One region of the Brevibacterium atlanticum genome, then DNA from elsewhere that is predicted to be linked to it. Evidence: riboswitches for the same ligand, from Rfam matches in the RefSeq annotation. Region 1 holds a riboswitch; each other region holds the start of a gene.
What was found. A riboswitch is a leader RNA that binds a small molecule or an ion and turns the genes downstream of it on or off. The one in region 1 is predicted to bind thiamine pyrophosphate.
Positions count from the first base shown of each region.

Region 2: it holds a riboswitch for thiamine pyrophosphate, as region 1 does, so the genes downstream of both, GUY23_RS05500 (ECF transporter S component) here and thiO (glycine oxidase ThiO) in region 1, are expected to answer to the same signal.
Region 3: it holds a riboswitch for thiamine pyrophosphate, as region 1 does, so the genes downstream of both, thiC (phosphomethylpyrimidine synthase ThiC) here and thiO (glycine oxidase ThiO) in region 1, are expected to answer to the same signal.
Region 4: it holds a riboswitch for thiamine pyrophosphate, as region 1 does, so the genes downstream of both, thiM (hydroxyethylthiazole kinase) here and thiO (glycine oxidase ThiO) in region 1, are expected to answer to the same signal.

Region 1 is NZ_CP050152.1:1,735,702-1,737,898, reverse strand. Features, by position in the region: gene GUY23_RS07700 (ketopantoate reductase family protein) at 1-218, opposite strand, end outside; gene thiE (thiamine phosphate synthase) at 215-898, opposite strand; TPP riboswitch at 910-1,013, shown strand; gene thiO (glycine oxidase ThiO) at 1,003-2,187, shown strand; gene thiS (sulfur carrier protein ThiS) at 2,184-2,197, shown strand, end outside.
Region 2 is NZ_CP050152.1:1,270,629-1,272,825, reverse strand. Features, by position in the region: gene GUY23_RS05505 (universal stress protein) at 126-1,073, shown strand; TPP riboswitch at 1,120-1,228, shown strand; gene GUY23_RS05500 (ECF transporter S component) at 1,250-1,879, shown strand; gene GUY23_RS05495 (ABC transporter ATP-binding protein) at 1,879-2,197, shown strand, end outside.
Region 3 is NZ_CP050152.1:616,407-618,603, forward strand. Features, by position in the region: gene thiC (phosphomethylpyrimidine synthase ThiC) at 1-1,054, opposite strand, end outside; TPP riboswitch at 1,050-1,158, opposite strand; gene GUY23_RS02700 (M18 family aminopeptidase) at 1,474-2,197, opposite strand, start outside.
Region 4 is NZ_CP050152.1:3,118,589-3,120,785, forward strand. Features, by position in the region: gene thiM (hydroxyethylthiazole kinase) at 1-853, opposite strand, end outside; TPP riboswitch at 841-974, opposite strand; gene GUY23_RS13950 (sugar ABC transporter permease) at 1,199-2,197, opposite strand, start outside.

The sequences.
Region 1 (2,197 bases):
GGTGAGACGAAGCGCAGACCGTCGGTGCGGATCCGCTGTGCCTTCGCCTCCCGCAGCAGGAACGTCACCTCGCGACCGGCTTCGAGCAGGTAGGTCCCGAATGCCCCGCCCGTGGCTCCGGCACCGGCGATGAGGATGCTCGGCCCGTGCGCGCCCAAATCGTTCGCGTCCTGTTCGCCCGTACCCGTGCCGGTGCTGCCCTCGATGGTGTCGTTCATTCCAGTTCCTCCTTGAGTTCCCGTGCGGCTTCTGCGGGATCGCCAGCCGAGGTTATCGCACGCACCACCACGGCGCGCGTGGCGCCCGCCTGTCGGATCTCGTCGAGGCGTTCTCCGACCGCGACGCCGCCGATGGCGAACCACGGGGTGCGCGACGAGGCGGCCACCGTGCTGAGCAGGCCCGTGCCGACGGCGGCGCGGCCGGGTTTCGTCGGGGTCTCCCATACGGGGCCGACGCAGAAATAGTCGGTCTCCGGATCCGCATCGGCGGCGAGAGCCTGCTCGTGCGAATGGGTGGAGCGGCCGAGGAGGACGTCGGGTCCGAGGACGGCCCGCGCCTGAGCACTGGTGAGGTCGCCTTGCCCGGCGTGGAAGACGTCGGCTCCGGCCAGCAGGGCGACGTCGGCACGGTCGTTGACCGAGAAGAGCTTCCCGTGCCGGGCCGCAGCGTCCTTGAGCACGTCGAGGGCTGCGATCTCTTCTCTGGCTTCAAGCGTCTTGTCGCGCAGCTGGATGATGTCGACTCCCCCGGCATAAGCGGCGTCGAGGAATTCGGGCAGATCGCCCTGGGCGGTTCTGGCATCGGTGCACAGGTACAGTCGAGCTTCGGCCAAACGGGCGTCCCGCCAGGCTCGCCTGGATTCGGAGCCTGCGGTGTGCGGTGGAATATCGAAGGTCATGGTCATAGAGTAGAGGAGTTCGCGGGAGCCTCCCACTGAGGCTGAGAGGGCGTAGGAGCCGACCGTCAGACCTGATGCGGATCATGCCGCCGGAGGGAGAATCCATGCATGTCATCGTCGTGGGCGCCGGAATCATCGGCCTGGCGACAGCGTGGCACCTGCGCAGCCTCGGTGCCGGTGTCACCATCATCGATCCTGCTCCTGGTCAGGGAGCCAGCCATGCGGCCGCGGGGATGCTCGCGCCCGCCGCCGAGGTGGTCTGGGGTCAGTCACCCCTGTACCCGTTGATGCGCGCATCGGCGCAGATGTATCCGTCGTTCGCCGCCGAGGTGGCGAGCGCGGCGGGTGCGGATCTCGGGCTCACGGACTCGGGAACCCTGGTGTGCGCTGGGGACCGTGCCGATCTGCAGGCTCTCCGTGAGCTGCGCACCGCGCAGACCGCGGCAGGATTCCCCACCGAACTCATCACCGGATCCCGCGCCCGGGAGCTCGAACCGGCGCTGTCGCCGTCGGTGGCCGGTGCCGTGCGCATCCCCGACGACCAGTCCATCGACCCCAGGAGGACGACGGCCGCCCTGCTGTCCGTCGTCTCGGACACGACCGTCCGCCGGCAGGTCACCCGGCTCACCCGTCGAGACGGAGTCACCGTGGGCGTCGAGTTCTCAGGCGGCGACGAGCTGACAGCCGACCAGGTCGTCATCACCGCCGGGACCGAGGCTGCCGCGATCACCGGCATGCCGCCCCTTCCCCTGCGAAAGGTGTGGGGTGATGTTCTGCGTCTGCGGGCACCGGCCGCACTCACCCCTCTGCTGCACGGCACGGTCCGCGGACTCGTCAACGGTCGACCGGTCTACATCGTTGCTCGTGATGACGGGGAACTCGTGCTCGGAGCGAGCTCCCGGGAGGACGGCCGCAGCGGCACCGATGCCGGAGCCGTCCACCGGCTCCTCCAGGACGGTCAGCGCCTGGTCCCCGGCATCCTCGACTGCGAGATCACCGACATCACCACGCGTGCCCGCCCCGGTTCGCCCGATGACCTGCCCATCGTCGGTCGCATCGACGAGGGCTGCCTCGTCAGCACCGGGTATTTCCGGCACGGCATCCTGCTCGCCCCGCTGGGCGGACGGCTCGGTGCCGAACTGGCCATGGGGCTCACCCCCGACTGGATGCCTGCAGGAGGACTCGCGTCCGTCTCCCCCGCGCGCTTCTCTGACGGACCGTCGTCTGCCGACTCGACCTCTGACCCATCAATCCTCCACCCAACGACCCTGTACAGGAGCACATCATGACCGACACTGC
Region 2 (2,197 bases), 470 kb from region 1:
CCCCCGCGCATTTTTCTACACGTCGTAGAATCGCGTTGGTAGACTGGAGGTGACGCGGACGATACCGCATATCGGGGCCGTCGTCGGCGTTCAGGGTTGGCCAGGCCCCGATCGAGAGGTCTGCGATGTCTGCCCAGTCCCGCCAAGCCGAAGCACGTCCCACCGAAGCACGTCCCACCGAGTCGGGTCTCAACCGCGAACTCGGGGTCCTCGTCGGATTCGACGGCTCCGAACTCGCCGCCCAGGCTGTGCGCTTCGGAGCCGCCGAAGCACGGAGCCGGTCCATCCCGCTGACCGTCGTCACCGCGTATGCGCTGCCGACGATGATCTACCCGAACATGGCCTCCATCCCCAACGAACCCGAAGACGACCGGGCGAAGAGGGCAGCGGAGGAGACCCTCGCCGAGGCGGTCGAACTCGTTCGCGATCACCCGGGTGAGAAGAGCTTCCGCACTGCTCCCGGCGACGCCGCCGGGGTGCTCGTCACCCTCAGCTCATCAGCCGAGATCGCCGTCGTCGGCGCCCGCGGCCGCGGCGGCTTCATGGGGCGCGTCCTCGGTTCGGTGTCCACCGCCCTTCCCGCGCATGCGCACTGCCCGACCATCGTTGTGCCGCACCACGCCACGGCCATCGATGCCGCCGACGGTCCCGTGATCGTCGCCGTCGACGGTTCGGACACGGGCCGGGTCGCGATGTTCACCGCGGCCGCCGAGGCTGCCGTCCGCGGGGCGGCTCTCGAGGTCGTCGCGGTGCTGCCCGCCGGTGAGGAATGGCTCTATTGGTACCCCGAGCTCGAACTCAGCTCCGAGGTCACCGGACGCCGACAGAAGCAGATCGCCGCCGGGCTCGAGAAGGAGGCTACCGAGCTGGGTGAGCAGTTCCCGGACCTGCCTGTGTCCGCCTCGGTGCCGGTGGGCGATCCCAAGGAGGTCCTCGCCGATGCCAGCGGGCGCGCACGGCTGCTGGTCATGGGCACCCGCGGGCGTGGGCGGATCAAGTCCGCCCTGCTCGGCTCGGTCTCCCGCGGTGTCCTCGACCATGCTGCAGGCCCGGTGATGGTCGTTCCCAGCTGAGCGGTCATCGGCACCTCCGCACGTTCGCTGCCCTGTTGTACAGTGGTGGCTACGACAGGGGAGCGCCGTCAGGGGCGCTGAGAGTGCAGAAGAAGCTGCAGACCCTCGAACCTGATGCGGTTAGCACCGCCGAAGGAAGTCGAGACTCTTCACCCCTCCTTGCATGAGGAGGCACAATGCCGAGAACCACCACGTCCGATCGCACAACGGCTGCCGCACCCGTCCACACTTTGGCGCCGAAGACGAAGTCATGGCGGGTCGTCGACTATGTCACCACCGCCGTGCTCGGCATCGCCGTCGGGCTGGTGTTCTGGGTGCTGGCGCTGAGCTGGAAGGTCCTCGAACTCGCGTTCCAGGCGTTCCCGCCCTCGATCGGCCTCATCGCGGGACTGTGGGTCCTCGCCGGTCCTCTGGCCGGCGCGATCATCCGCAAGCCCGGTGCGGCCCTGCTGTGTGAACTCATCGCGGCCATCGTCGAGGCTGTCCTCGGATCCCACTTCGGGGCCACCGTGCTGCTGTCGGGATTCCTGCAGGGCCTCGGTGCCGAACTCGTCTTCGCCGCCTTCGGCTACCGGCGGTTCACTCTCTGGGTCACTTCGCTGTCCGGGGTGTTGGCTGCGGCGTTCATGGCCGTGAGCGAGAACATCATGTACAACGCCGAATGGCAGTTCGGCTTCCAGGCGGCGTACGCGGTGTGCGCGATCATCTCCGGTCTCGTCATCTCCGGCATCGGCGCCTGGTTCGCCTACCGCACGATTGCGAAGACCGGGGCGCTGAGCTCGTTCGCCTCCGGCCGTCTGCGCTGATGGCGCTGCCGATCACGGCGCGCGGGTATGCGTGGACGCACGCCGACCGTGACACTCCTGCCGTCGGTCCCCTCGATCTCGATATCGCCGCGGGCTCGACGGTCCTGCTCCTCGGCCCCTCGGGGGCGGGGAAGACGACCCTGCTGCACGCGATCGCCGGAGTCCTGCCCACCGAATCCGGGGAGGCCGCCGGTGAGCTGCTGATCGGCGGTGCCGTCCCGGACCCGCGCCGAGGTGACACCGGGATTGTGCTCCAGGATCCCGAATCCCAGGTGATCTTCTCCCGGGTCGGCGATGACGTCGCGTTCGGGATGGAGA
Region 3 (2,197 bases), 1.1 Mb from region 1:
CCAAGCACCAGCCGGCCATGATCGACCCGCCGCGGGAGACCATCCCGGTGACCCTGTTGGCTGTGAGCGGGACGTAGCGCAGCAGCACACCGGCATGCACGGTCATGTAGTCCACGCCCTGCTCACACTGCTCGATGACGGTGTCTCGGTAGATCTCCCAGGTCAGAGCGTTCGCATCACCGTCGACCTTCTCCAGCGCCTGGTAGATCGGGACCGTGCCGATGGGGATGGGGGAGTTGCGGATGATCCACTCCCGGGTGGTGTGGATGTCGTTGCCGGTCGAGAGGTCCATGAGGGTGTCGGCACCCCACTTCGCGGCCCATCGCAGCTTCTGCACCTCCTCGGCGATGGAGCTGGTGACGGCGGAATTGCCGATGTTCGCGTTGATCTTGACGAGGAATGCCTTGCCGATGATCATCGGTTCGGACTCGGGGTGGTTGATGTTGTTCGGAATGATCGCACGGCCAGCCGCGAGCTCCGAGCGGACGAGCTCGACATTGCACTGCTCGCGCAGGGCGACGAAGCGCATCTCCGGGGTGATGACGCCTTGGCGGGCGTAGTGCATCTGGGTGACCGTCCGTCCGGGCTTGGCACGGCGGGGAACCGGTTTGCGACCTCTCCACTGCTGCGAGGGCGCACCTCGGCGGACGGCGGCGCGTCCGTCATCGGCGATGAGGTGGCCGCGGGCCTCGTAGGTCTCGCTGTCGAGGCGGGAGTCGATCCAGGGGAACCGCAGCGCGGGCAAGCCCTCCTCTGGGACGCTGCCCGGCCCGACGGTGCGGTAGACCTCGACGGGGTCGTTGGCCAGTCCGTTGGAGTCGTCGAGTTCGATGCGGGTGACGGGAACGCGGATGTCGTGCTCGGTGTCCTCGAGCCACGCCGGGGAATGGGTCGAATACTGCTCGAGGGTGCACGATTCGCCGGCCGAGGATTCCTCAGTGCTGCGATCGGAGATGTTGCGCGTGGTGGCGTCTTCCTGCAGGGCTTCCTGCAGAGCAGGCGAGTTGCGTGAAGCAGTGGCTGGGACGGATGTTTCAGGGGTGAATGCAGTCATCTGCAGTCCTCACTTCCTACGCCGGTATCAACCGGATCAGGTTCTACGGTCTCGGACGATCCAGTCCGATCTCAGCCCTTGCAGTGGGCTCCCGTGGGGTCGTGCAATTCGTATCACGACTGCTGTGGTGAGGACAAACTCGGCGCCGTGGGCCGGGCGCGGGAGAAGAGCTGAGCGGAGTGAGGTGAGTGGTCTGGACTTCCCTCATGGATGGGCGAGGAAGCGCGTTAGGCGAAGTTCGTTCGGTCCGCGCAGCTCGATCAAGGCGCGGCACGCTTATGGAGCTGTGCACCGGTCGACAGATGCGCTGCGCCTTGATCGACGTTGGTGGCGCGCAGGGCGGTCGAGGGAAGGGCACATTTCCGCGCGGCGCCTTGAGGAGCCGCGCGAGCGGGTGCGTGTGCGAAGGCGCCGCGTGGTCAGGCTCCCTGGAGGAACGTCCTTGCGACTGCGCCGAGGGCGACGACGTCGGAGACCGCGACCATCTCGCGGGCCGAGTGCATCGAGAACAGCGCCGGCCCCACATCGACGGTCGTCATACCCAGACGGGTCGCCGTGAGCGGACCGATCGTCGATCCGCACGGCATCGCATTGTTCGACACGAAGTCCTGGTGCTCGACCCCGGCCGCCGCGCACGCCCGCGACCACACCGCCGTGCCCACGGCATCCGTGGCATAACGCTGCTGAGCGTTGAGCTTGAGCAGAGGACCGCCGCCGAGGCAGGGGCGGACATGCGGATCGTGCCGTTCCGGATAGTTCGGGTGGGCGGCATGCCCGGCGTCCGAGGACACGCACACCGACGCGGCGAGAGCGGCGAGGTAGTCGCTGCGCGTCGAGTTCGGCAACAGGGAGGCGATGATGCGTTCGGTGACGTCGGCGAGGAAGGGTCCACACGCACCTGAGCGCGAGTTCGACCCGATCTCCTCGTGGTCGAAGGCGGCGAACAGGGCGATGGCGTCGAGACCATCGGCGTCAACGTCGGCCAACGCACTGACACCGGCGTGGACGGACAGGAGGTTGTCCAACCTCGGCGAGGCGAAGAACTCCTCACGGGCACCGAAACGGCCCGGCTCCTGGGCGGGGATCGTGTAGACGTCGTGTCCGACGACCGACTCAGGATCCACCTCGGCGGCGGCGGCGAGG
Region 4 (2,197 bases), 1.4 Mb from region 1:
GGTCGCCGGTGACGGCATGGAGTGCGTCGAGGAAGTTCACCGAGTAGCTGCCCGGTCCCTTCGCCCCGTCGGCGGCGAGTTCCCCGGCGACCGCGAAGTGGGCGTGGGCGGCGACGACGGCTTCGAACCTCGCCGAGGCAGCTCCACCGTCGGTGGTGTGTTCACCTGCGTTGACGGCTGAGGCGTCGGCATCGGGATCGGCCAGACCGCTGCGGGCGGCGGCGAGGTAGGCGACGGTGACGGCGCCGAGGGAGCAGCCGGTGCCGATGACCAGCGGCATGAACTCGTGGCCCCCGTCGATGCGGGCGACGTGATCGGTACCGTCGATGTGAGCGACGACGGCGTCGGTGGGTCCGGAGACCGCGACGATGGCACCGGTCGTTCGCGACAGCTGAGCCGCGGCGGGGAGGACGGCGTCGACCTCGTCGGTGGAGTCGACTCCGCGTCCACCGAGGCCGACTCCGGCCAGGGCGGCGATCTCGGAGGCGTTGCCGCGGATCGCTGTCGGGTGGTCGGCGGCGGCGCGGCGGATGCGGGAGGTGCGGAAGTCGACGGCGCCGACGCTGACGGGGTCGAGGACCCAGGGCTTGCCGGCGGCGTTCGCGACGTCGATGGCGGCATCGGCGGCGAGCAGCTGATGGTTCGAAGCTGTGCCGAAGTTGATGAGGACGCCGCTCGCGATGCCGGCGAACTGACCGGCGTCGGCCTCGTGGTCGAGCATCGCCGGAGAGGCACCGAGCGCCAGAAGCACGTTCGCGCTGAATTGCTGCACGACGGTGTTCGTGATGCATTGGATGAGCGGGTTGGACGCACGCAGTCGTGCGTTGGCAGAACGCAGGTCGAAGTCAACCATGACGATCCCTTCGCTAGTATGGCCCAGATCAGGTTCGATGGGTGTTCTCTCAGCCTCGGTATCCTCCGTGCGCAGCTGTCTGGTGCGAACGGATCCTCATGAGGCACCCCATGTCATTGGCTCCGACTGTATCAGCCCGTCCGAAGCACGGCGACCACGTGCCTCGCACCCACTCCCAGTTGACCTATCGTCCTGAAGCCACTTCACCGACCGCTCAAGTCAGCGACGCTGTACCGCGCTGTGCACACACAGCCGGCGAGCGGACCCTGTCGTAGCGGGACCACCCCGTGCTGGGGGTGGTCTCACCGCAACAGGGTCCGCTCGAAAAGAGGCAGTGGCGACTGCCTATCCCCGACCCACGTACCTCTGACCGCGGCGACTGAGCGCGTCGATGACGACGGCAGTGAGCAGGACGAGTGCGGTGATGATCTGCTGCGCATCGGAGTTGAAGCCGATGAGGTAGAGACCGTTGTTGATCGCACCGACGACCAGGGCACCGAGCACTGCCGCCCACGCGGTTCCGCGACCACCGAAGAGCGAGGTGCCGCCGATGACTGCCGCGGCGATCGCATTGAGCAGGTCCTGCGTGCTCACCAGCGTCGATCCCGCGTTCGTCGTCACACCGGTCTTGATGAAACCGAACAGTGCGGCCAGGACTCCGGCGGCCATGAATACGCTGATGCGCACCCAGGTCACGCGGATGCCGGCGCGGCGGGCGGCCTCGACCTTGCCGCCGACGGCGTAGATGGAGCGGCCGTAGCGGGTCTTGCGCAGCACGAGGTCGATGACGATGGCGATGACGATCATGAGGAAGAACGGCATCGCGAGTCCGAAGTCCTGGTTGACGAGGATGAGGAACCCGAAGACGATCGCGGCCAACAGCACGATGCGCACGATCACAGACGTCCAGCTCGGGGCGTCGAGTCCCTCGCTGTGCCGACGCAGCTTCGAATAGATGATGCCGGCACCGAAGCCGATGATCGCGATCGCTCCGAACACATACGCCCAGATCGCCGGGAAGTAGAAGCTGGCGAAGTCGAAGGCGAAGGTGTCCGACATCGACAGGTTCTTCTGCGTGCCCAGGGTCGTCAACGTCAGACCGGTGAACGCGAGCAGACCGGCCAAGGTGACGACGAACGCCGGGATGCCGACGACGGCGAAGAACCAGCCCTGGATCGCACCGACGACCAGTCCGAGCAGCAGCATGATGATCAGCGCGAGCGCCGGCGGCACACCTTGCCTGACGACGAGCACACCGAGCAGCGAGGCGGCCAGTCCGCCCAGCTGCGCCAACGACAGGTCGATCTCACCGAGCAGCAGAATGAGGTTGATGCCCAGCGCCAG